4 regions of the Streptomyces sp. NPDC094143 genome follow, and region 4 is predicted to be linked to each of the others. Evidence: riboswitches for the same ligand, from Rfam matches in the RefSeq annotation. Region 4 holds a riboswitch; each other region holds the start of a gene.

Region 1 (5,484 bases), on a different contig from region 4:
GTACCCGGTCAGGTCCGTCGGCGACCGCATCGAGCACCTGGCCGACAGCCGCGGATACGCCGGCATCGTCTACGCGGAAGCAGAGACGGCCGAGCTGGCCACGCACCATGCGGTGGCCGCCGCCAACGCCTTACGCGTGCTGACGGAGCCGTTCCCGCGGACCGGGAACGGCGGTGGCTGACCACGCAGCGGGCGGGAAGGGCCTGCGATCCGCGCTGTCCACGTTCGACGGATCGCTGCGTTTCCTGCTGCTCAGCTCGTTTCTGATCCCGCTCGGCAGCTTCATGGTGCTGCCGTTCATGTCGGTGTTCCTGCACGAACGGCTCGACATGGGACTCGGCACGGTCGGCGTCGTCTTGGCCGTGGCCTCCCTCGTGCAGTTCTCCGGCGGGATCTTCGGCGGCGCCCTGGCGGACCGCATCGGACTGCGCCGCACCATGCTGTGGGCGCTGATCATCCGCACAGCCGGGTTCGTGGGCCTGTTGCTGGCCCTGCGCTGGCCGCCTCTGGCCGTCGGAGCGCTCATCCTGACGTGCTGCGGCGCCGCGTTGTACCTGCCCGCCAACAAGGCCTACCTCGTGCACGGCGTGGACGACGAGCGCCGGCCCGTGTTCCTGTCGGCGGGCAACGCGGCGCTCAACGCGGGGATGGCGGTGGGGCCGGTGGTGGCGGGGCCATTCGTGCTGTCCTCTCCGGGCTGGCTGTTCGTGGCCGTCACAGCGCTGTTCGTCCTGGTCACCGCGGGCCACGCCCGCCTCCCTGACCTCAAGGCCGGTCAAGAGCCGGGTCCGGAGCCAGGCGCAGGCGCGCGGGGGTTGCTCGCCGGAGTGGCGGTGTTGCCCTTCGCCGCCAACGCGCTCGCTTTCTACCTGTACTTCCACTTCCAGCACTTCCTGGCGGTGTACGCCGTCGAGCGGGCGTCCAGCGCGTTCTACAGCCTGGTCCTGCTGCTCTGCTTCACCCTGGTCATCGTCGTCCAGCCCTTGGCGTCCGGTCTGATCCGGCGCATGCCCTATGCGACGGCCCTCACGGTCGGCTTCACGGGCCTGGCGGCCGGGCTGGCCGTGCTGGCGGTCGGCACCCGGCCGGCCCTGCTGGCGGGCGGAACCCTGATCACTCTGGGTGACATTGTCCTCTTCTTGAAGAACGACCTGGAGGCACTGCGCCGCAGCCGGCGCTCGGACGCCGTGGTCTTCGGCCAGCAGCGGCTGGCCGCGGGACTCGGTGCCTGTGCCAGCGGAGTACTGGGCGGGCAGCTCTACAGGCTCACCGGCCACGCCGGAAACGACGGCTGGTTCTGGCTGCTGGCCGCCGTGCAGTGCCTGCTGCTTCCCGCCGCACTGCTGGCGTTCCGCGACCGCACACCGCACTGCCACCCGCACGATGACGACGAAGGAGCACTGAAGCCGCATGACACGGACGGGCGGGTTCCAGGACGATGACTTCTGGACCGAGTTTTACGACTTCCTCTTCTCCGAACAGCGCTACGCGCAGGCCGAGGACCTCCTCAACACCTCTCCCCTGCTGGCCTTCCCCGCAGGCGCCCGGGTGCTGGACCTGTGCTGCGGCCCCGGTGTGTTCACTGTTCCGCTCGCCCGCCGCGGCCACGACGTCACCGGGGTCGACCTGAGCCCCGCCATGCTGGACCGGGCGCGCAAACGGTCGGCCGACGCAGGCGAGCGGGTCACTTATGTACAGGCCGACGCACGCGCATACGAGGCGCCCGGCTGCTTCGACGTCGTCCTCAACATGTTCACCTCCTTCGGCTACTTCGAGGATCCGGCCGATAACGCCCACGTACTGCGCACCATGTACACCTGCCTGGCCCCCGGCGGGATCCTGGTCCTGGACCTGGCCGGCAAGGAACTGCTGGCCCGCAAGGTCACCCCGCCGAAGGTGGTGCAGCGGGGTGAGGACCTGATGGTGCAGACCGACACCGTGCTGGACGACTGGGCGAGGTTGCGCAGCGACTGGGTCCTGGTCCGGGGCGAGCGGATCACGCGGGCCAGCCTGGTGTGGTTCGTGTACAGCGCAGTCGAGTTGCGGCGGATGGTCGAGGAGGCGGGATTCAGCCGGGTGGAGGTCTTCGGCGGCTTCGACGGCCGCCCCTACGACGAGAACGCCGAACGGCTGATACTGCGGGCAGTGCGCGAGGCGTGAAGGCCGCGCAGGGGCGCTCGGGCATGTTCGCACGCCCTTTTGGCCGCTTGTCGGCAGACCGTAGTATCAGCGGGTCATCACCGCGACGGGAGACAGGAAGCCGGTGCGAATCCGGCACGGTCCCGCCACTGTGACCGGGGAGTGCACCCTTCAACACGCCACTGCGTGCCGCGCGGGAAGGCAAAGGGGAGCGTCGATCCGGGAGTCAGGACACTGGCCTGTCGCGGGCCCGTTCCGAGGAGCGCGGACTCCCCAGGAGGCTTCACGTGTACGACGGCACGTCCCGTCCCCCGCTGTTCACCCCTGCCCGCCGACGCCGTGCCCTGCGCGCGACGGCCGCGGCCGTGGCACTGTCGGCGTCACTGCTGACCGCCGGCTGCGGATCGTCTCAAGACACCGCCCAGGACACGAAAGCCACGGCCCCGGCGGCCGGCGGCTTCCCCGTCACCGTCGACAACTGCGGCGTGAAGACGACGTACGACAAGGCGCCCGAGCGTGTCGTCACCATCCACCAGCACCCGGCGGAACTCATGCTCTCCCTGGGCCTGAAGGACCGCATGGTCGGCACCGCCTTCCCCGACTCCGCCGTCCTGCCCGAGCTGAAGAGGGATTACGAGTCCATCCCCGAATTGGCGAAGAAGGAGCCGTCCTTCGAGACCGTCCTGGAGGCCGAGCCGGACCTCGTCTACGGCGGCTACGGCAGCGCCTTCGCCGAGCACGAGGGCCGCTCCCGCGAGGCGTTCGCCGACGCCGGCATCGACACGCACCTCAACGGCGAGTACTGCGGTAAGAAGCGCGTGACGATGCAGGACACCTACGACGAGGTCCGCAGCGTCGGCAAGGTTTTCGGCGTACCCGACCGCGCGAACAGACTAATCGCCGACCTTCAGGCACGGGTCGACAAAGCCACCAGCGCCGTCAAGGGCAAGCCCCAGGTGTCCGTGTTCGTCTACGACAGCGGCGACAAGACCGCCTTCACCGCGGGCGGCAAGAGCCTGGGCACCGAACTGATCCGTCTGGGCGGCGGCCGAAACGTCTTCGCCGATCTCGACGCCGTCTTCGGTGACGTCTCCTGGGAGCAGGTCGTCGAGCGCAGACCAGAAGTCATCGCGATCTACGACTATGCGGGCGCCGGAAGCGTCGAGCAGAAGAAGAAGTTCTTGCTCGCTCAGCCCGCTCTGAAGGACGTGCCCGCCATCAGGAACAAGCGGTTCGTCGTGCTGCCGCTGACCGCGACGCTGGTGGGCGTGCGGTCCGCCTACGCGGTGGAGGACCTGGCGCGCGGCATCCATCCCGAGAGCTTCGCGTGAGGGCCCCGGTCACCGAGACCGCCGCCGGGCGGGCCGTGCGACCGGAGAAGTGGGACAACAGGCGGGTCGGTCCGGCCGGTTTCACCGTCACGCTCGTCGTCCTGGCCGTCCTGCTGGTGGTCTCCGCCACGGCGGGCTTGGCGATCGGTTCGGTTCAGGTGCCGCCCGGCCAGGTGTGGGGCATCGCGACGCACGCGCTGGGCGCCGACTGGGTGGAGCCGGACTGGTCGCGGGCGCGGGAGACCATCGTGCTGGACGTCCGCGTGCCACGCGTCCTTCTCGGGGCCGTGGCCGGCGCCGGACTCGCGGTCGTGGGCAGCGCCCTGCAGGCTCTGATCCGCAACCCGCTCGCCGAGCCCTACCTGCTCGGCGTCTCCTCCGGGGCATCGCTGGGCGCCGTCGTGGTGATCGTCTTCGGCGTTTCGGTGTTCGGGCCGGTGTCGCTGTCCGTTGCCGCGTTCGCGGGCGCGCTCGGCGCACTGCTGCTCGTCTACACAACCGCCCGCACCGGTGGCCGGATCACCTCCGCACGGCTGGTCCTGTCCGGAGTGGCCGTCGCCGCGGTACTGACCGCGGTACTCGATCTGCTGCTGCTGACCAACGACCGGGGCAACGAGGCCCGCGCGGTCCTCGCATGGACCCTCGGCGGCCTCGGCGGCGTCAGCTGGGACACCCTGTGGCTGCCCAGCGCCGCCCTGCTGGTGGGCATCGCCGTCCTCATGGTGCAGGCCCGCAACCTGAACCTCCTCCTCGCCGGCGAGGAAGCCGCCACGACCATGGGTCTGGACGTGGCCCGCTTCCGCGCCCACATGTTCATCCTGCTCTCCCTCGTCACCGGCGTCCTCGTGGCGGCGTGCGGGCCGATCGGCTTCGTTGGGCTGATGCTGCCGCACATCGTCCGCCTGGCCGTCGGCGGCGACCACCGCCGCGTCCTGCCCACAGCCGCGCTCGGCGGCGCGGTCTTCCTCATCTGTGCCGACATCGCCGCACGCGTCGTCGCCGCCCCCATGGAAATCCCCGTCGGCGTGCTCACGGCCCTGTGCGGCGGCCCGTTCTTCCTGTGGCTGATGCGACGCGACGCACGGCAGACCACCCACTAAGGAGGGGCATGACCGCCACCGAACTCATCATCGACGGCGTCACCCTCACCGCCGGCGCCCACCGCCTCATCGATGACGTCTCCGTGACCGCACGCCCCGGCGAAGTCATCGGGGTCGTCGGCCCCAACGGCAGCGGCAAATCCAGCCTGCTGCGCGCCGTCTACCGCGTCCTGCGTCCCGCGGCCGGCCACGTCAGGGTTGACGGAACCGATGCTTGGTCGCTGCCCGTGCGCCGACTGGCCCGAACCGTGGCGGCAGTGGTGCAGGAGTCGGGCGCCGACTTCGACCTGTCCGTGCGCGAGGTCGTCGCGATGGGCCGCACCCCGCACAAGCGGCTGTTGGATGGGGACACCCCCGAGGACGCAGACCTGATCGAGAAGGCCCTGGATGCGGTGGACGCCACCGACCTGAGCCACCGCACCTTCAACCAGCTCTCCGGCGGTGAACGCCAACGCGTCCTCATCGCCCGCGCGCTGGCTCAGCAACCGTCCTTGCTCGTCCTGGACGAGCCCACCAACCACCTCGACATCCGGCACCAGCTGGACATCCTGACCACGCTGCGCCGCCTGCCGGCCACGGTGCTCCTCGCCCTGCACGACCTCAACCTGGCCGCCTATTACTGCGACCGCCTCTACGTCCTGCGCGACGGCACGGTCACCGCCGCCGGCCGGCCCGCCGACATCCTCACACCCCACCTACTGGACGAGGTCTACGGCGTGACCAGCGAGGTCACCATCCATCCACGCACGGGCGCACCCCAAGTGACCTTCCTCCCCCGCGAGCCACACCCGGCGGGCTCGGCCAACGGGGATCACTCCTTGTCGTGACGGCTGGATGTCGCGGTCGGAAGCGGTGATCACGGAGCAGGGCGGTGTCGGTGGACTCCACGGTCGTCCGGGCCCACCAGCACGCTG
Region 2 (5,484 bases), on a different contig from region 4:
GATGCCATGCCGGGCGAGGCGGGCCGGACTGACGCGGATGTCGGCCAGGTCGCGGTAGACCAGCCGCAGCGGGTCGCCCGCCGGCGACAGGACGACCAGGAGGTTCTGGCCGTGCGCCTCCAGGGCCACGCCCAGTTCCAGCAACCGCAGCCCGACCGTGAGGGCGAGACGGGCGAAGCCGGCCAGCCAGGCGGCGCTGCGGGGCAGTTCGGTGGTGGCGAGGGCGGCCACCGGCAGCACCCGCTCACCGCCGCCCGCGTACGTCTGCGGCGACTCCCGCAGCACGGCCGCGAAATCGGGCGAGCCGGCCGCCGCCGCGCCCAGGGTGCGGGTGACGTGCAGCAGCCCGTCCGTGCGCGCGGCCGGGAGCGCGGCGAAGTCCGACAGCAGCGCGGAGGCGGCGACCGAGGGCAGCGAGATGTCCCGGACCGAGGACGTCAGCCGGGCGCTCAGCGAGGTCTTCACATGCGGCCCGCCGGGCAGGGCGAGCGTCCGCAGGGACATCAGCGGATGCCCGGGACGGTGTTCCTCGCACGCCCGCTTCAGCACGTGCGCCGCCTGCCAGGGGTGCACCGGCAGCACCACGCGCCCCCCGTCCCGCAGCTCCTCCGGCCACACGCCACTGACCAGGCACTCCGCCGCCGGCACCGGCACCAGCCCCAGCTCCACCACCGGCCGGTGCTCGGGCCCGTAGGCCAGCTGCTCGGCGACCGAGAAGCCCGGCCGGGAGCGGCAGGTCGGGTGGAACGGGTGCCCGTCGACGATCCGCTGCTCCCACTCCCAGTCCCACTCCGGCCACGCCCGGCGGTCCTCCTCCTGCCCCGCCCTCGACAGCGCCAGCGAGGCGACGCCGTGCCCGAGTTCGGCCGCGAAGGAGGCGGAGTGCGGCACGCCCAGGTCTGTCATCAGCCGTGCCGGATCGGCGTACTCCCTCCCGTCGAGCCGCACGGCGGTGACGTACGCCCCGGTCGCGTACGGATCGGGCAGCGGACCGTGCAGCCGGCGGCCGTCGGCGAGCGACAGGGTCAGTCCGTCCCGGCACCGCCGCCCGCCGGTCACCCAGGGCAGTGGATCATGGGTCAGGCCGCGCCACAGGCGGGACAGCACGGCCGCCCGGGCACCGGGCAGTTCGGCCTCGTACCGCGGCAGGAGTCCGGGCCGGACGACGGACAGCTCGTCGGCGACCTCGGCCTCGGCGCTGGGGGGACGGTGCACGGGCGGGCTCCTCGGGTACGAATAGGGCGTCACAGCGGGATGGCGACGACCGACATACTGATCATCTCCGCCCGGAACGCTGGAAGGACCGTAGGGACGAGTGGAACGCGTGGACCTCATGCCCCCGCCCGCCGACGACGACTCGGCCCACGGTGACGACCCGGCCATCGGGCGTCTCGCCGACGCGTACGCCGCCGTGCCCCTGCTCAACTGCCTGCTGCGCGAGGTCGCCCGGCCGGTGCGTGAGGAGGGCGGACACCGCGTGTACCACCTGCCCGGCGGGGACCGCCTGCTGCGCGTGCGCGCAACCCGGCGGCCCGCGGCGCCCGAGGTCGAGGCGGGGGGTGCCTGGCGGCGCCTCGGCCACACCGAGCTGGTCGACCTGGTCGCCGGGGAACTGCGCCGGCGCACCGGTCTGGACAACCCCGGCCTGCCCGCCGAGATGACCGACAGCCGCGACGTGGTGGCCGCGCTGCTCGCCGCCCGCGCCGGGACCACCCCGCCCGACGACCTCTACCAGCGGTCCGAGCAGTGCCTGCTCACCGGCCACACCCACCACCCCGCCCCCAAGGCCCGCGGCGGCGGCCCCGCCGCGGCCTGGCTGCCGTACGCGCCCGAGGCGTACGCCCGCTTCCCGCTGGTCCTGCTCGGCCTGCGCGAGGACACCGTCGTGGAGGACGGCGACACCGCCGCCCTCGACGCCCTCGGCACGGCCCCGCCCGGCTACCGGCTGCTCCCGGCCCACCCCTGGCAGCTCGGCCTGGCCGCCCGGGAGCTGGCCCCCGCCTTCGCGGACGGCAGACTCCTCCGGCTCGGCACCACGGCCTGCGACACCTGGCCGACCGCCGCGATCCGCACCCTCTACGTCCCCGGGCGGGACCTGTTCCTGAAGTTCAGCCTGGACGTGCGCATCACCAACGACATCCGCCGGCTCTGGCGCCACGACCTGCTCGCCCTGCGCCGGACCGACTCCGCCACGAGCGCGGCCTTCGCGGCGTACGACGGCCCGCCCGGCTGGCTCGGCGACCGCGGGTACCGCACCGGATGCTTCGCCTTCGAGGCCCTGGCCGTCCTGGTCCGCGACGGCTTCGCCGGCCGCCTCGTGCCCGGGGCGACCCCGCTGCTCGCGGCCGGTCTCGTCGAGGGCTTCGACGGCAACCCGCTCGACCGGGTCACCCACCCGGAGGCCTGGTGGGAGGCCTATCTGTCCCACGCCGTGCCCCCGGTCCTGGCGGCCTTCGCCGGGCACGGCGTCGTCGTCGAGGCCCATCTGCAGAACACACTGGTCGCCGTGGACGCCGACGGCATGCCCGTGCAGGTGCTGTACCGGGACGCCGAGGGCGTGAAGCTGCTGCCGGACGTGGAGCGCGCGGCCGGCTGGGAGCGGCTGGTGTACTGCCTGGTCGTCAACCACCTCACCGAGATCGGCGGCGCCCTCGCCGAGCGCCGGCCCGGGTTCGACCCCTGGCCCGCCGCCCGGCGCGAACTCGCCCGGCACGACCTGCCGGAGATCCCCGCCCTGCTCGCCTCCCCGACGCTCCCCGCCAAGACGAACCTGCTGCTGCGCTGGACGGGCGCGGACGGCGCCGACGCCCGCTACCTGCCGCTGCCGAACCCGCTCAGGCGGTCCTGACCCCGTCACGGCCCCGTGGAATGATGACCGGCGACAAAGGCGACGGCGGACGAGGAAGCCGGTGTGAATCCGGCGCGGTCCCGCCACTGTGATCGGCGAGCCGGTCCCGACATGCCACTGCCCGCGAGCGGGTGGGAAGGCCGGGACCGGCGTCGACCCGAGAGCCAGGAGACTCACGCGGTCGCCTCCTCCACGGACCACCGGGGCGGATCTCCCCGGAGAGAGGGCAGGTGCGGCATGCCCGCGACGCCGGCCGGCGAACCCCTGGACGACACCCCGAGCGGCCCTCCGCCGTGCCGCATCGTGGTGTGCCGCGACTGCTGCTGCGGCAGCCCCAAGGTGACCGGCGTCGACCACGCGGCCCAGACCGAGCGCCTGCGTGCGGCGGCGCCCGTGCGGGTCTCCGACTGCCTCGACGTCTGCGACCAGGCCAACGTGGTCGTCGTGCAGCCGTCCGCCGCGGGCCGGGCCGCCGGTGCCAGGCCGGTCTGGCTCGGCCTGGTCAACGACCCGGACGCCACCGAGGACGTCGTCTCCTGGGTCCGCGCAGGCGGCCCGGGCGTCGCCCCGCTGCCGGACATCCTCGGCCTGTACGTCTTCAGCCCCCGGGCGCGACGGGACGGCGACCGCCCCTGACACCGGCCTCAGACCGCCCTCCGGCTCCGGACCAGCAGCCACAGGAAGTACGGGGTGCCGATCACGGCCGTCATCAGGCCGGCGCCCAGCTGGGCCGGGGCGATCACGGTCCGGCCCAGCAGGTCGGCCGTGCCGACGAGCGCGGCGCCGAGCAGCACGGCCACCGGCACCACCCGCACGTGCCGCCGGCCCACCAGGGCCCGGGCCGCGTGCGGCGCTACCAGGCCCACGAAGCCGATGGTGCCGGCCGAGGCGACGGCGGTCGCCGCGAGCAGCACGCCCACCACCAGGAAGCCGAGCCGGGCCCGGGGCAGTCCGAGCCCCAGCAGCCGCGGGGTGTCCCCGTCCAGCGAGACGAGGTCCAGCTCGGTGCGCCGGGCGACCGCGACGGCCAGCCCCAGGGCCAGTACGAGCGCGACGGGCACGACGTCCGCCGTGGTCCGCCCGTACGTCGAACCGGACAGCCAGGTCAGCGCCTTCGTGGCGTTGAACGGGTCGGTGAGCACGATGAGCAGGCTGATCAGGGCCGTCGACCCGGCCGCCACGCCGATGCCGACGAGGACCAGCCGGCTCTGCTGGTAGCCGCCGCGGGCGGCGAGCCCGAAGACCAGGGCGGAGGCCAGCGCCGCGCCCGCGAAGGCGGCCCCCGCGACGCCCCAGGAGCCGGCGGCGGGCACGGTGGTCACCAGCAGCACGGCACCGAGCGCGGCGCCGCCCGAGACGCCCAGCACCCCGGGCTCCGCCAGCGGGTTGCGGGTCACGGCCTGCACCAGCGTGCCGGCCAGGGCGAGCGCGGCGCCCGCGCAGAGTGCCGCCAGCACCCGCGGCACACGGGTGTCCAGGACGAAGGAGACGGTCTGACCGGCCCGTCCCAGCGCCCAGTTGGCGACATCGCCGAGCAGGAGCTTTGCGTCGCCCAGCAGGACACCGGCGAGGGCGACGGCGACGACCACGGCGGCCAGGGCGGTCACCGTGGCCAGGAACGCCGTCCGGCCGGGGACGCGCAGCCGGTCCGGTGCCTCCACCCCGGCCGTGTCCTTCAGCCGCAGGGCCGTCGCCACCAGGAACACCGCCCCGACCAGGCTGGTGACGATGCCGGTGGGCACGCCGACCGCCGTGTCCGCCGGGATCAGGGCCCGCAGCAGCACGTCCGAGCCGAGCACCAGCGCCGCCCCGGCAAGCCCCGCCGCGGGCAGCGCCGCCCGCGCGCGGGTGAAACCCCGGAACCGGCGGGCGAGCGGACGGACCAGGGCGGGCGCGCACAGCCCGACGTAGCCGAGCGGGCCGGTGAGCGTGACGGCCGCCGCGGACAGCAGCGCCGCCAGCACCACCACCGTGACGCGGGTGGCGTGCACCGGCACGCCCAGCCCGCGCGCCGCGTCGTCGCCGAGGGCGAGCGCGTCGACCCGCCGGGCGACCAGCAGCAGCCCGGCGAGCCCCACCAGGGCGACGGGCAGCATCTGCAGGACGCCGTCGAAGCCGTTCTGGCCGATGCTGCCCTGGTTCCACTGGTAGAGGCCCTCCGTCTGCTGCGGGAACAGCAGCAGCAGCCCCTCGGTGAGGGAGTTCAGGCCCAGCGCGAGCGCGGTGCCGGCCAGCACCAGCCGTACGGTGCCCGTGCCGAGGCCGGACAGGGCGAGCACCACGGCCGCGGCCACCAGCCCGCCCGCGAAGGCCACGCCCGAGGAGGCGAGCAGCGGCAGGGAGACGCCGGTCGCGCCGACCAGCCCGAGCGCCAGGTACGAACCGGCGTTCACCGCGAGGGTGTCGGGCGAGGCGAGCACGTTGCGGCTGACGGCCTGCAGGACGGCGCCCGCGATGCCGAGGACGACGCCGACCAGGATCCCCGCGGCCATGCGCGGCAGCCGGGAGGCGATCACCACGGACGCGTCGGCCGGATCGGCCTGCCCGGTCAGGGCCTTGAACACCTGCGCCGGCCCGACGGCGGCGGTGCCCTGGGTGATGTCGACGACCGCGAGGGCGGCGACGAGGAGGACGAG
Region 3 (5,484 bases), on a different contig from region 4:
GGTGGAGCTGATCAGACCGCGCAACCCCGGTGTGCGGTGCAGCAGATCCGTGAGCCCCTCCACGTTGAAGGTGTCGGTGACGACGACGTCGAGGGCGTCCGCCGGAAGCCGCTGCAACTCATAGGAGTAGTAGTCGCGGTCGCGGGTGAGCAGGGTGAGGCGTTCGCCGAGCGTCTCGGCGGCGCGCACCAGGTGTCCCAGGCCGAAGGTGAGTGACTCCAGACAGGCGATGGTCATGCCGCCTCCTTCCAGCCGGCCGGGCAGGCGCTGCGCCGCCACGCCATTCGGGACCAGGGCATGACCATCTCCTCGGGGGCACGGACCTCGGCCGGCTTCAGTGCGGCGGGGTCCAGGGCTTCCGTGTGGCGGGCGAAGACCCGCTCGACATAGCGGTGTCCGGTGTCGGCTCCGACCACCAGGTGCAGCCGGTCGGGATGACGCCGGGCCTCGTACGTCGCGGCCAGGTAGCCGGCGCCGGTGGACAGCCCGGCGAAGACGGCGTGGTCGCGCAGCAGGGCGATCGCGCCGGACATGGCGTGGGTGAAGTCCAGCCAGTGCACCGTGTCGTAGAAGTGGTGACGGACGTTGTCGAAGACGATCGACGACCCGATGCCGGCGATGATCGCCTCCGGGTCGTGGTGGTCCTGGCTGCCGAACGTGACGCTGCCGAACGGCTGGACGCCGACGAGGCGCACCGAAGGGTCGGTGGCGCGCAGGCGCTCCACGAGCCCGCCCGTGGAGGCTCCCGAGCCCACCCCTGCGACGACGGTCAGCGCGGCCCGAGGGAACGCGGCCGTGATCCGGTCGGCGACCTCGTGGTAACCGAGGTAGTGGACGTCGTCGTGGTACTGGCGCATCCAGTGCCAGTCGGGCTGGCCGGCGAGGATCTCCTTGACCCGCCGCACCCGCAGTTCCTGGTCCAGCTTGAGGTTCTTGGAGGGGCGGACCTGTTCCACGGTGGCGCCGAGGATCTCCAGCTGGGCGCGGGTGGTGGTGTCCACGGTGGTGGACGCGACGATGTGACAGCGCATGCCGTATCGATGGCAGGCCAGCGCCAGGGCGTAGGCGTAGATGCCGCTGGAGCTGTCGATCAGGGTCTGTCCCGGGCGGATCGTGCCCCGTTCCAGCAGGTGGCGGACGGCGGCGAGCGCGGAGTAGATCTTCATCGACTCGAACCGGATCAGGACGAGGCCGTCGGTGAGCCGGACGAGATCGGGGACCTTCAGGGCGTCGGCGATGTGGGGGTGGATCACCCGTAGCCTCCTTGGGCGAAGGAACACTGGTGGCCGAGCGAGTGGAAGAAGGCGGAGAGGTCGGACTTCTGTTCGGCGTCCAGGCGGCCGGGGAAGAGGTAGCCGATCAGGCAGCCGGTGTGGGCGACGAAGATGCCGTCGGCGCCGAACCGCTCCTGGTGGGCGAGCATGCTGTCGAACGTCGTCTTGGGCAGCACGCTCTGCGACAGGGTCGCGCTGGCGGTGGCCGCCCGGGCGACGGCGGCCGGGTCGCCGGAGGCGAAGCCCTTCAGCAGGTCGGTCAGGCACCGCTCGTACTCCTCCCCGTGCCGCCGGTAGTGCGCCAGCAGCAGGTCGGTGACGGCGGTGGTGTCCACCGTCCCGGGTTCGCTGATGTACGCCGTGTGGAAGCCGATGTCCGTGCCCAGGCGCCGCACCACCCGGTGCCGGCCACTGAGGTACAGCGCGAACTCGTCGAGGAAGACGCTGTCGGCCCGCTCGACCGCCGCCAGAATGCCCAGGACCACGTCCATGTCGTAGGGCAACGCGAAGAGCCGGAACAGGCAGCGCAGGGTGGCAACGATGTCGGCGGTTGAACTCGCCATCCCCACGCCCACCCGCAGGTCGGAGTGGGCCCTCCAGCGGCCCGGCGGCAGCGTGAGCCCGAAGTGTTCCAGAAAGAGCCGGGCCGCGAGGGCGGCCTTCTCACCGAGAGGCGGCGCGTCCGGCGGCTCGGTCCCTTCAGCGAAGTATGTCCACGAGTGGCGGTCCACGGGGAACGACACGATGGCGATGTCCGGCTCCGTGCCCGCCCGTAGCGGGCCCTGGTACAGCTCGCCCAGCGTGCCGTGGCAGACGCCGGACACGGTACGGCCCGTCACGAACCCTCCCTTGCCGCCGACCCGGTCCTCGAGGTCACCATGCACAGCCCGCAGATCGCCTACGGGCGCAGTGGCAGGTCTTCGGACTCGTGGGCTCGCTCACCGGGGACACCGGTCACCGGTGGGCACCTACCGGCCGTCGCTTCCCCGGTCCCCGCACGACTCGGGCCCAGTGCTGTTGACGGCTGTCGTTCCCACTCACCGCTGCGGGACAGTCCCGGATTCCCACCGGGTTCCCTCTTGCGCCGCGCCACCGGATCCTGACGCCGGGAGGCTCGAACCGACTGCGGACATCAGCGTAGGGCGGCTCCCGCTGCTGCGGCAGAGGGCGCGTCCGTAGTTGTCCGGATGCGGTCGGTCGGGTGGCGGCGCCGGAGAACCTTGAGACGATCCGGCCGGCCCGGGGAGCGACTCTGGCTGGATGTGCCCTCGGTAATCCCGGCCCCGCTCGTCACACTGGTGCGTCGACGTCACCCCACCTCCCCGCGGAGGACCGCGCCCGGAAGGCCCAGGATGCTGCCAGAGACGACGCCGGAGGACAGCGGCACGACAAACCCGCCGCCCGCCCGTGACAAGCGCCCGCCCGAGCGCGTCGTCCTGCGATCCGACCTGCGCGCGGCACTCCCCGACGCGAGCGCGGCTGTGCTGGTCACGGTGGCGGTCTTCGCGTTCCTGTACGCCCGCATGGAGTCGGGTGACTCGGCGACGGTCGCCGTCATGCCGTTCATGAACGACGCCGGCACCTACTGGATGTACCTGCTCAGCCAGGCATTCGGCTGGTCTGGCCTGCTGTGGGCCTGGGGCACGGTCATGCTGGGCCTGCTGCTGTCGGGGCCGCGCCCCACCCGGCTGCCGGTGCCCCGGCAGGTGCTGGAACGCTGGCACCGCACCACCAGCCTGACCACGATGGCCCTGATGTTCGCGCACGCGCTGATGTTCGCGGCGGAACTCGTGCGCTATGAGGCTCAACTGGGATGGGTCCAGCGGCTGTGGGCGGGATTCGCGGACACGTTCGTGCCCGGTTGGTACGACTCCGGAACCGGCAGGATCGCCATCCCGCTCGGCCAGGGCGCTCTGTATCTGGCCATCCCATTGGGCCTGTTGTTCTACATCCGCCACCGCATCGGCGCCAACACCTGGCGCCGACTGCACCGCTTCGTCATCGTCGTCTACGTGCTGAGCGTGTGGCACACCCTGCTGTACGGCACCAACGTCTGGTACGGCGAATGGCCGCGCACCGTCCTGTGGCTGCTGCAACTCCCCGTCGCCGTCATGCTGTTGCTGCGCCTGCTGAGACCCGCCCGGCGGGCCGAACGGCTGGGCGCGCCAAGACGCCGGGAGGGCGGACCGCTGTCCGTCCGGGCGATGCCGGGCTGGGGGGCGCGGGCCGCTGGCCGTGTGGCCGCCGTGGCCGTCGTGGTGGGGCTCGTCCTCGTCGTGGCGTCGGGCCGAGACGGCGGCAGGGAACGCCCGGCCGAACCGCCCACGACGAGCCCGCACGCACAGGAGTCCGATTGATCCCCGGCCGCCGACCGGGAAGGCTCGTACGGGTACCCGAAGGCGGGGACGTGCTGAGGCCGTGCTGGATCGCTGTGTGCCGGGACGGCTGCTGCGGCACGGCAGCGCCCATGCGCATTTTCGGCATGCCTGAACGCGCGTGCGACCAGGCCAACTTGGTCGATGCGCAGCAACCCTCCGCCGGGCGTGCGGCTAGGTCTAAAACTGACGGACGTTGTTGACAGGTGGGTCTCCCGTCCCTAGGAGACCCCCATGACTGAACGCGAGCTCGCAAGACGCGCCCGCCATCGGCTCGCAGTACTGCGTCACGCGGAAGAGGTGAGCGGCAACGTCGCCGCCACCTGCCGCCACTACGGCATCAGCCGCCAGTGCTTCTACACCTGGCGCCGACGCTACGAAGCCGAGGGCCAAGGTGTGGAAGTGGGAGGAGAGGGCGATCGTTGGCACGTTCGACTTGTGGCTGTGCAACGACCCGGACCGGCCCCATACGTGGCTGGTGGTCAGCGTCGGGCTGTGGACCGAGCCGCAGTTGTTCGACGAAGAGCCCGCCGCCCGGCTCGGGCACTTCGATGCCACCCCGCACCAGCCACTGCTGTTCCTGCCGCGCCCGCCGGGACCTGCGACCTTCACCGCCCGGGTGACCGGCGGCGCCTTGCCCGACAAGAACTCTTCGCGAGCCAAGGGAGCCGACACGGTCGGCATGGCCCATCAGTGGGCCGCGAACGACCCGGCCGTCCTGGCCGCACGCGTCCGCAGGGATCTCACCACGCTGCTGCCCCACCTGCCAGCCCCGCGCTGAAGGAACCCTCTGGTGCCGTCGTACGCGAAGGACCCGCGCTGCACCGCCATGGCCGATGCCCTCATTCACCTACTGCGCCGGGCCTGCCCGCAGGACGCCGGCGGGTACGGCGGCTACTACCAGGTGGACTTCGGCGATGAGGAAGCCATCGCGCTGGGCGGGGTGGAGCTGATCCGGGCCGCGATGCGCAAGGCGGCCAAACAGCTCCGCTGGAAGGTCACCACCATCGGGTGGACCGGCACCCGCAACGGCACCGTGATCGCCGTCCAGGACACACGCGAGGTACCCGACGGGTTCCGGGCTCGGCGAGGCGATGAACGACAAGCTGAGCGCGGCGCTCCACAAGGTCTGGGGCGAACCGGGCCCGGCGCCGTGCAGCGCGGCTCGGTGCCGCTGATGACGCAGGAGTCCCGCGCGGCCGTCGCCCGGGACGACGCCTGAACCGACCGGCCCCCGATGCGGATCAAGCGGCCCGGACCTCCCCAGCTCCTGCGGCGGGTATTCCCACTGGATGCCGGTATGCAGCACGAACAGGGTCCCGCACAACGCCAGCCGGCCCGGCACCCGCGGGCCGGCCCGCCACCAGCTTCGGACCTCGCTTCGGCAACAACGACTCGATGAGCGACCACAGTGACTGCCTAACCACGGCATGCCTGATCTCTCAGGCGGCCGGGGTGTGTCGCCCTCGGAAGTCCATTCAGCGTCCCGTCGTGGTCGTGCGGGAGCATTGCGCAGTTCTGGCACCTTTCCGGCAGCGTCGCCCCAGCGATGGGCTGGGGCGGGCTGGGTGGGAGTCGGTCCCCCGAGCGGGGCGGAGTGGTCTCAGCTGTGGAAGTCCGCCGCATGGAAGATTTCAGTGATCAAGCCACAGCCCCACTCACTGCAATCTTCCCCGCAGTCCGACACTCGCTACCAGCGGCCGTCAGACCGCGGACAAGGAGGCTCGTGCACGCTACTCCCGCGGGCGGCGTACTCGGCCTGCTGGCGGGCGTGGCCGGCGGCACCTGGCTCTCCTGCTTCCGTGACATGCCCGGATGCCTTCCCCGCGGCCCAT
Region 4 (5,484 bases):
GCCCGGGCGGCGCGGGCGGCCCCGTGGGCAGGCCGGTCCGGTCCCGCGGCCGCCCGGGCCCGTGCCACGGCAGCGGCCGAACCGCCCCGAGGCCCGTGTGGTCCCCGCTTCCCTTTCCGCCTCACCGACAGAAGAACGATGACCGGCCTCATCTCCCGTGTCCGGGCCCGCCGGGCCGCCCGCACGCCCCTGGGCACGACGACCGACAGCGCGAGGACCGACGGCACGGCGCCGCGGGCCCCGCGCGAGAGCACCCGGCGGCTCTGGACGGACCTGTCCGCCCTGCTGCGGCTGCTGATCCTGACCCAGCTCGCCTTCAACCTCGGCTTCTACGCCGTGCTGCCGTTCCTCGCCGAGCACCTCGGCACCGCGATCGGCATGGCGGGCTGGCTGGTCGGGTTCGTGCTCGGGCTGCGCACCTTCAGCCAGCAGGGCCTGTTCGTGGTCGGGGGCCGGCTGGTGGACCGGTGGGGCGTGCGGCCGGTCGTGCTGGCCGGCTGTGCGCTGCGGATCGCCGGGTTCGCCTGGCTCGGGTACGCGGAGGCGACCTGGGCCGTCGTCGGGGCGGTGCTGGTGGTCGGTTTCGCCGCCGCGCTGTTCTCCCCCGCCGTGGAGTCCGAGGTGGCCCGGCAGGCGGTCGCGTGGGAGGAGGACGGGCACGGCCCGCGCACCCGGGTGCTGGCCCTGTTCAGCGTGGCCGGGCAGGTGGGCGCCTTCGTGGGGCCGCTGCTCGGGGCGCTGCTGCTCGCGGTCGGCTTCCGCACGGCCTGCCTCGCCGGTGCGGCGGTCTTCGTGCTGGTCCTGGCCGGGCACCTGTGGCTGATGCCGCGGCACATCCCCGGCCGGGTCCGCGTCCGGGAGCGGGGCGGCGTGCGCGTCCTGCTGCGCAACCGCCGTTTCCTGGCGCTGTGCTGCGCGTACGGCGCGTACCTGCTGGGCTACAACCAGCTGTACCTGGCCCTGCCGGACGAGGTGCAGCGCGCCGCCGGTTCCCAGGCGCCGCTGTCCTGGCTGTTCGCCCTGTCGTCGGTCCTCGTGGTGTGCGCGCAGCTGCCGGTGACCCGCTGGGCGGGCGACCGCCTCGACCTGCGCCGCTCCATGGCCGCCGGACTGCTGCTGATCACAGCCGGTTTCGCGGTGGTGGCCGCCGCGCGCCCGGCCGGCTGGACGGGTACCGCCGGGCTGCTGCCGGCCGCGGGCTTCGTCGTGCTGCTCACCGTCGGGCAGATGCTCGTGGTGCCCGCCGCCCGGGCCTGGGTGCCCGACCTCGCCGAGGCGGGCCGGCTCGGCCTGTACACGGGCGCGCTGTCCTCCGTCTCCGGTGTGATCGTGCTGGCCGGCAGCGCCGCCACCGGCTCGCTGCTCGACCTGGGGCTGCCGGCGGCCGTGCCGTGGCTGGTCCTGGCGGCCGTACCGGCTCTGGCCGTGGCGCTGCTGCCGCGCCGGGAACACAGAGAGGACCGGCAGGACGGTACGGGCAGGGAGGAGGGGGCGCCCCGGGCGGAGTGATCCGGGCTCCCCCCTCCCCCGCGGACGCACCCCCGGAGTGCGACGTCGCACGCGCCCCGGCTGTCGAGGGGGCCGTACCGTGCGGCTCACCGCCGCGGAGCACAATGATCATCCGGCGCCAGTATCCTGGGTCGGCTGTGGCACCCCCCACCAATCCCCGTGCGACCACGGGGAGTTCGGGCTGCGGCAAAGAACTTCCCACCTGCATGAGACGAGGACGAGTGCTGCTAGCGGGCCGCTACCGGCTGGATGTTGAGATCGGGCGCGGTGGAATGGGAGAGGTCTGGCGGGCGTACGACGAGACGCTCGCCCGAGCGGTGGCCGTCAAGCTGCTGCTGCCCCAGGACACCGACGCCACGGCGGCCTCCCGGTTCCGCCTGGAGGCCCAGACCGCCGGGCGTCTCAACCACCCGAACCTGGTCGGCGTGCTCGACTTCGGCGAGTACGACAACCGGCTGTACCTGGTGATGGAGCTGGTCGAGGGCGACAGCCTCGCCGGGGTGCTCGCCGCGTCGGGCGCACTCCCGGCCGGCCGGGTGGCCGACCTCGCCGCCCAGGCCGCCGCGGGGCTCGCCGCCGCGCACGGGCAGGGCATCGTGCACCGCGACATCAAGCCCGCCAACCTCCTGCTGGACCACCACGGCACCCTGAAGATCGGCGACTTCGGCATCGCCCGCTTCCTCGACGACCCCGGCGCCGCGCTCACCGCGACCGGGCAGATCGTCGGCACCGGCCTCTACCTCGCGCCGGAGCGCGCCCTCGGGCAGCCGGCCGGCCCCGCCTCCGACATGTACTCGCTGGGCTGCGTGCTCTACCAGCTGCTCAGCGGCCGCCCGCCGTTCCAGGCCGACACCGCCGTCGCGCTCCTGCACCAGCATCTCGACGCCGCGCCCGTGCCGCCCCGCGAACTCGGCGTCGCCGGTCTCCCGCCGGCGTTCGAGAACTACCTGCTGGGACTGCTCGCCAAGCAGCCCGAGGACCGGCCGTCGGCCCAGCAGGCCGCCGAGTGGTTCGCCGGCGGCGCCTGGCAGGGGCGGCCCGAGCCGCTGCCGGAAGCCACGCCCCCGACGGCCTCCCCGGTCCCGTCCCCGGCGCCGGCGGCCTACCCGCGGGCCGGGACCGGCGCCCCGGCCACATACGCGCTGCCCACCGGGTCGCGCACCGCCCCGGGCGGGCGGGCCCGCCGCGCGGCACCGCGGGGCGGCCCGGGCGGCGGTCCGCAGGGCGGAGCGGGCAGCCGTGCGCAGGGCGGTCCGGGCAGCCGTGCGCAGGGCGGTCCGGGCAGCCGTGCGCGGGGCGGCTCGGACGGCCGGTCGCGCCTGGCCGTCACGGCCGCCGCCGCGGCTCTCTTCCTCGCGGCGATGTACCTCGGCATGGTGTGGTTCGCGCCCGAGGACACCGCGACGAAGGGCACCGAACCCGACGCCTCGCCGTCGGCGAGCAGTCCGGCGGCCTCCGCGGAGCCGAGGTCGGGAGCCTCCGCCGGTCCGGTCACGTCCACCGCGGGCACCGGCGTGACGCCGGCCGTCGGCACCGTGGGCGATGTCACCCCGTCTTCCGAGGCGCCCGCCGCCCCGGGCCCGGCCGAGCCGACGCCCGGCCCGTCGAGCCCGGCGCGGGAGCCGGGCGCGGGCGGCGCGGAGCAGGTGGAGCAGCCGGGGCAGCGGCCTCCCCACGTCCCCGCGGACGGCGGGGAGGACGAGGACGACGAGGGCGAGGACTGAGCGGGCCTGCGCCGGTGCGCGAGCGGGCGCCCCCTCGCGCGCCCCCTGGGGCGGCTTGTCATCGCCCTGATCCCGGCCTTATTGTCACCACGCCTTGGTGAACGGGAAATCCGGTGTGATGCCGGTGCGGCCCTCGCCACTGTGAATCGGGAAGTCCGGCTCCGGCCCTCGCGGGCAGCCACTGGGTCCTCGTGACCCGGGAAGGCGGAGTTCGGGCGGTGGTACCCGTCAGCCAGGAGACCGGCCAAGGCGCGTCAACCATCCACGAGGTGCTGGAGAGGGTCTGCTGAGCCATGCACATAGCCGAGGGTTTTCTGCCTCCGGTGCACGCGGCCGCCTGGGGCGTCGCGTCGGCGCCGTTCGTCGTCCACGGAGTCCGGTCACTCACCCGTGAGGTGCGCGAGCACCCCGAGAGCACCCTGCTCCTCGGTGCCTCCGGCGCCTTCACCTTCGTCCTGTCGGCCCTGAAGCTGCCGTCCGTCACCGGAAGTTGCTCCCATCCCACGGGCACCGGCCTGGGGGCCATGCTGTTCCGGCCGCCCGTCATGGCGGTGCTGGGCACCATCACCCTGCTCTTCCAGGCGCTGCTGCTGGCGCACGGCGGGCTGACCACGCTCGGCGCCAACGTCTTCTCCATGGCGATCGTCGGGCCCTGGGCCGGCTACGCCGTCTACCGGCTGCTGCGCCGGTACGACGTGCCGCTCATGGTGACCGTGTTCTGCGGGGCGTTCGTCGCCGACCTGTCCACCTACTGCGTCACCAGCGTGCAGCTGGCGCTCGCCTTCCCCGACCCGGGCAGCGGGTTCCTGGGCGCGCTGGGCAAGTTCGGGTCCATCTTCGCCGTCACCCAGATCCCGCTCGCGGTCAGCGAAGGGCTGCTGACGGTGCTCGTGATGCGGCTGCTGGTGCAGTCCAGCAAGGGCGAACTGACCCGGCTCGGCGTGCTGTCCGGCGCGAAGAGCGCTCGGACCGAGTCGGAGGCGGTGGCGCGATGAGCCGGAACACGAAGATCAACCTGCTGCTGCTGCTCGTCGTGGCCGCCCTCGCGGTGCTGCCCCTGGCCCTCGGCCTCGGTGACCACAAGGAGGAGCCGTTCGCGGGCGCGGACGGTGAGGCGGAGTCCGCGATCACCGAGATCGAGCCGGGCTACGAGCCGTGGTTCTCCCCGCTGTACGAACCGCCGTCCGGGGAGATCGAGTCGGCCCTGTTCTCCCTCCAGGCCGCTCTCGGCGCCGGTGTCCTCGCCTACTACTTCGGCCTGCGCCGCGGGCGCCGGCAGGGCGAACAGCGCGCGCTGGAGCGGGAAGCCGGGAGCGCGCCCGCCGGCGCGGCCGGGAAGTCCGCCGACGGTCAGGGCTGAACCCGGGTGCTGCCGATCGACGTGGCGGCGCACAGCAGTCGCTGGCGCCGTCGTCACCCCGTGGACAAGGCCGTGCTCGGGCTCGGTCTCACCGTGCTCGCGATCTCGCTGCCGCCCTGGCCGGGCGCGGCGCTGGTGCTGGTGACGGCCCTGGCGCTGCTGCTGGGGCCGGCGGGCGTGCCGGGCCGGCGGCTGTGGCGGGCCTACCGGGTGCCGCTGGGCTTCTGCGTGACCGGCGCGCTCCCGCTGCTCGTCCGGATCGGCGGCCCTGACGGTTTCGTCTCCCTCGCCGGTGACGGGCCCGTCCGGGCCGGGGAGTTGCTGCTGCGCACCTCGGCGGCCTCCCTGGGCGTGCTGCTGTTCGCCTTCACCACCCCCCTGTCCGACCTGCTGCCGCGCCTGGTCCGGGCCGGGGTCCCCGCGCCGGTCGTCGACGTCGCGCTCGTGACGTACCGGATGAGTTTCCTGCTGCTGGACTCCGTGCGGCGGATCCGGGAGGCCCAGGCCGCGCGTCTCGGCCACACCAGCCGGGCCGCGGAATGGCGTTCCCTGGCCGGGCTGGGCGCCACCGCGTTCGTGAGGGCCTTCGACCGGGCCGCCCGCCTGCAGGCCGGACTCGCCGGGCGCGGCTACGACGGCACCCTGCGCGTGCTGGTGCCTCAGGCCCGGGTCTCCGCCCGCTTCACGGCCGCCGGTTGTGCCCTGCTCGTGGCACTGACCGCTCTCACCTTCGTCCTGGAGAGGCCGCTGACATGAGCGAGCCCGCCCTCGTCGCCCTGCGGGGCGCGTCCTACGGCTACGAGGACGGCCCGCCCGTGCTCAGCGGCCTCGACTTCGACATCCGCGAGGGGCGCGCGCTGGCGCTGCTCGGCCGCAACGGCAGCGGCAAGA

What was found. Region 4 has a riboswitch for cobalamin ahead of ABTZ58_RS07300 (energy-coupling factor ABC transporter permease). Riboswitches for the same ligand answer to the same signal wherever they lie in the genome.
Region 1: it holds a riboswitch for cobalamin, as region 4 does, so the genes downstream of both, ABTZ58_RS39020 (ABC transporter substrate-binding protein) here and ABTZ58_RS07300 (energy-coupling factor ABC transporter permease) in region 4, are expected to answer to the same signal.
Region 2: it holds a riboswitch for cobalamin, as region 4 does, so the genes downstream of both, ABTZ58_RS02035 ((2Fe-2S) ferredoxin domain-containing protein) here and ABTZ58_RS07300 (energy-coupling factor ABC transporter permease) in region 4, are expected to answer to the same signal.
Region 3: it holds a riboswitch for cobalamin, as region 4 does, so the genes downstream of both, ABTZ58_RS38995 (GHMP family kinase ATP-binding protein) here and ABTZ58_RS07300 (energy-coupling factor ABC transporter permease) in region 4, are expected to answer to the same signal.

The regions. Positions count from the first base shown of each region.
Region 1 is NZ_JBEOTZ010000079.1:6,847-12,330, forward strand. Features, by position in the region: gene ABTZ58_RS39005 (ATP-grasp domain-containing protein) at 1-181, shown strand, start outside; gene ABTZ58_RS39010 (MDR family MFS transporter) at 174-1,442, shown strand; gene ABTZ58_RS39015 (class I SAM-dependent methyltransferase) at 1,411-2,160, shown strand; cobalamin riboswitch at 2,215-2,396, shown strand; gene ABTZ58_RS39020 (ABC transporter substrate-binding protein) at 2,427-3,470, shown strand; gene ABTZ58_RS39025 (FecCD family ABC transporter permease) at 3,467-4,570, shown strand; gene ABTZ58_RS39030 (ABC transporter ATP-binding protein) at 4,579-5,397, shown strand; partial or broken gene ABTZ58_RS39035 (IS5/IS1182 family transposase) at 5,448-5,484, shown strand, end outside.
Region 2 is NZ_JBEOTZ010000001.1:459,147-464,630, forward strand. Features, by position in the region: gene ABTZ58_RS02025 (IucA/IucC family protein) at 1-1,215, opposite strand, end outside; gene ABTZ58_RS02030 (IucA/IucC family protein) at 1,316-2,848, shown strand; cobalamin riboswitch at 2,900-3,023, shown strand; gene ABTZ58_RS02035 ((2Fe-2S) ferredoxin domain-containing protein) at 3,086-3,484, shown strand; gene ABTZ58_RS02040 (iron ABC transporter permease) at 3,493-5,484, opposite strand, start outside.
Region 3 is NZ_JBEOTZ010000079.1:542-6,025, reverse strand. Features, by position in the region: gene ABTZ58_RS39005 (ATP-grasp domain-containing protein) at 1-237, opposite strand, end outside; gene ABTZ58_RS39000 (cysteine synthase family protein) at 234-1,253, opposite strand; gene ABTZ58_RS38995 (GHMP family kinase ATP-binding protein) at 1,250-2,113, opposite strand; cobalamin riboswitch at 2,170-2,413, opposite strand; gene ABTZ58_RS38990 (ferric reductase-like transmembrane domain-containing protein) at 2,627-3,631, shown strand; partial or broken gene ABTZ58_RS38985 (IS481 family transposase) at 3,884-3,985, shown strand; gene ABTZ58_RS38980 (hypothetical protein) at 4,044-4,430, shown strand; gene ABTZ58_RS38975 (hypothetical protein) at 4,443-4,871, shown strand.
Region 4 is NZ_JBEOTZ010000004.1:162,918-168,401, forward strand. Features, by position in the region: gene ABTZ58_RS07290 (MDR family MFS transporter) at 139-1,509, shown strand; gene ABTZ58_RS07295 (serine/threonine-protein kinase) at 1,716-3,233, shown strand; cobalamin riboswitch at 3,312-3,496, shown strand; gene ABTZ58_RS07300 (energy-coupling factor ABC transporter permease) at 3,527-4,228, shown strand; gene ABTZ58_RS07305 (energy-coupling factor ABC transporter substrate-binding protein) at 4,225-4,593, shown strand; gene cbiQ (cobalt ECF transporter T component CbiQ) at 4,600-5,349, shown strand; gene ABTZ58_RS07315 (ATP-binding cassette domain-containing protein) at 5,346-5,484, shown strand, end outside.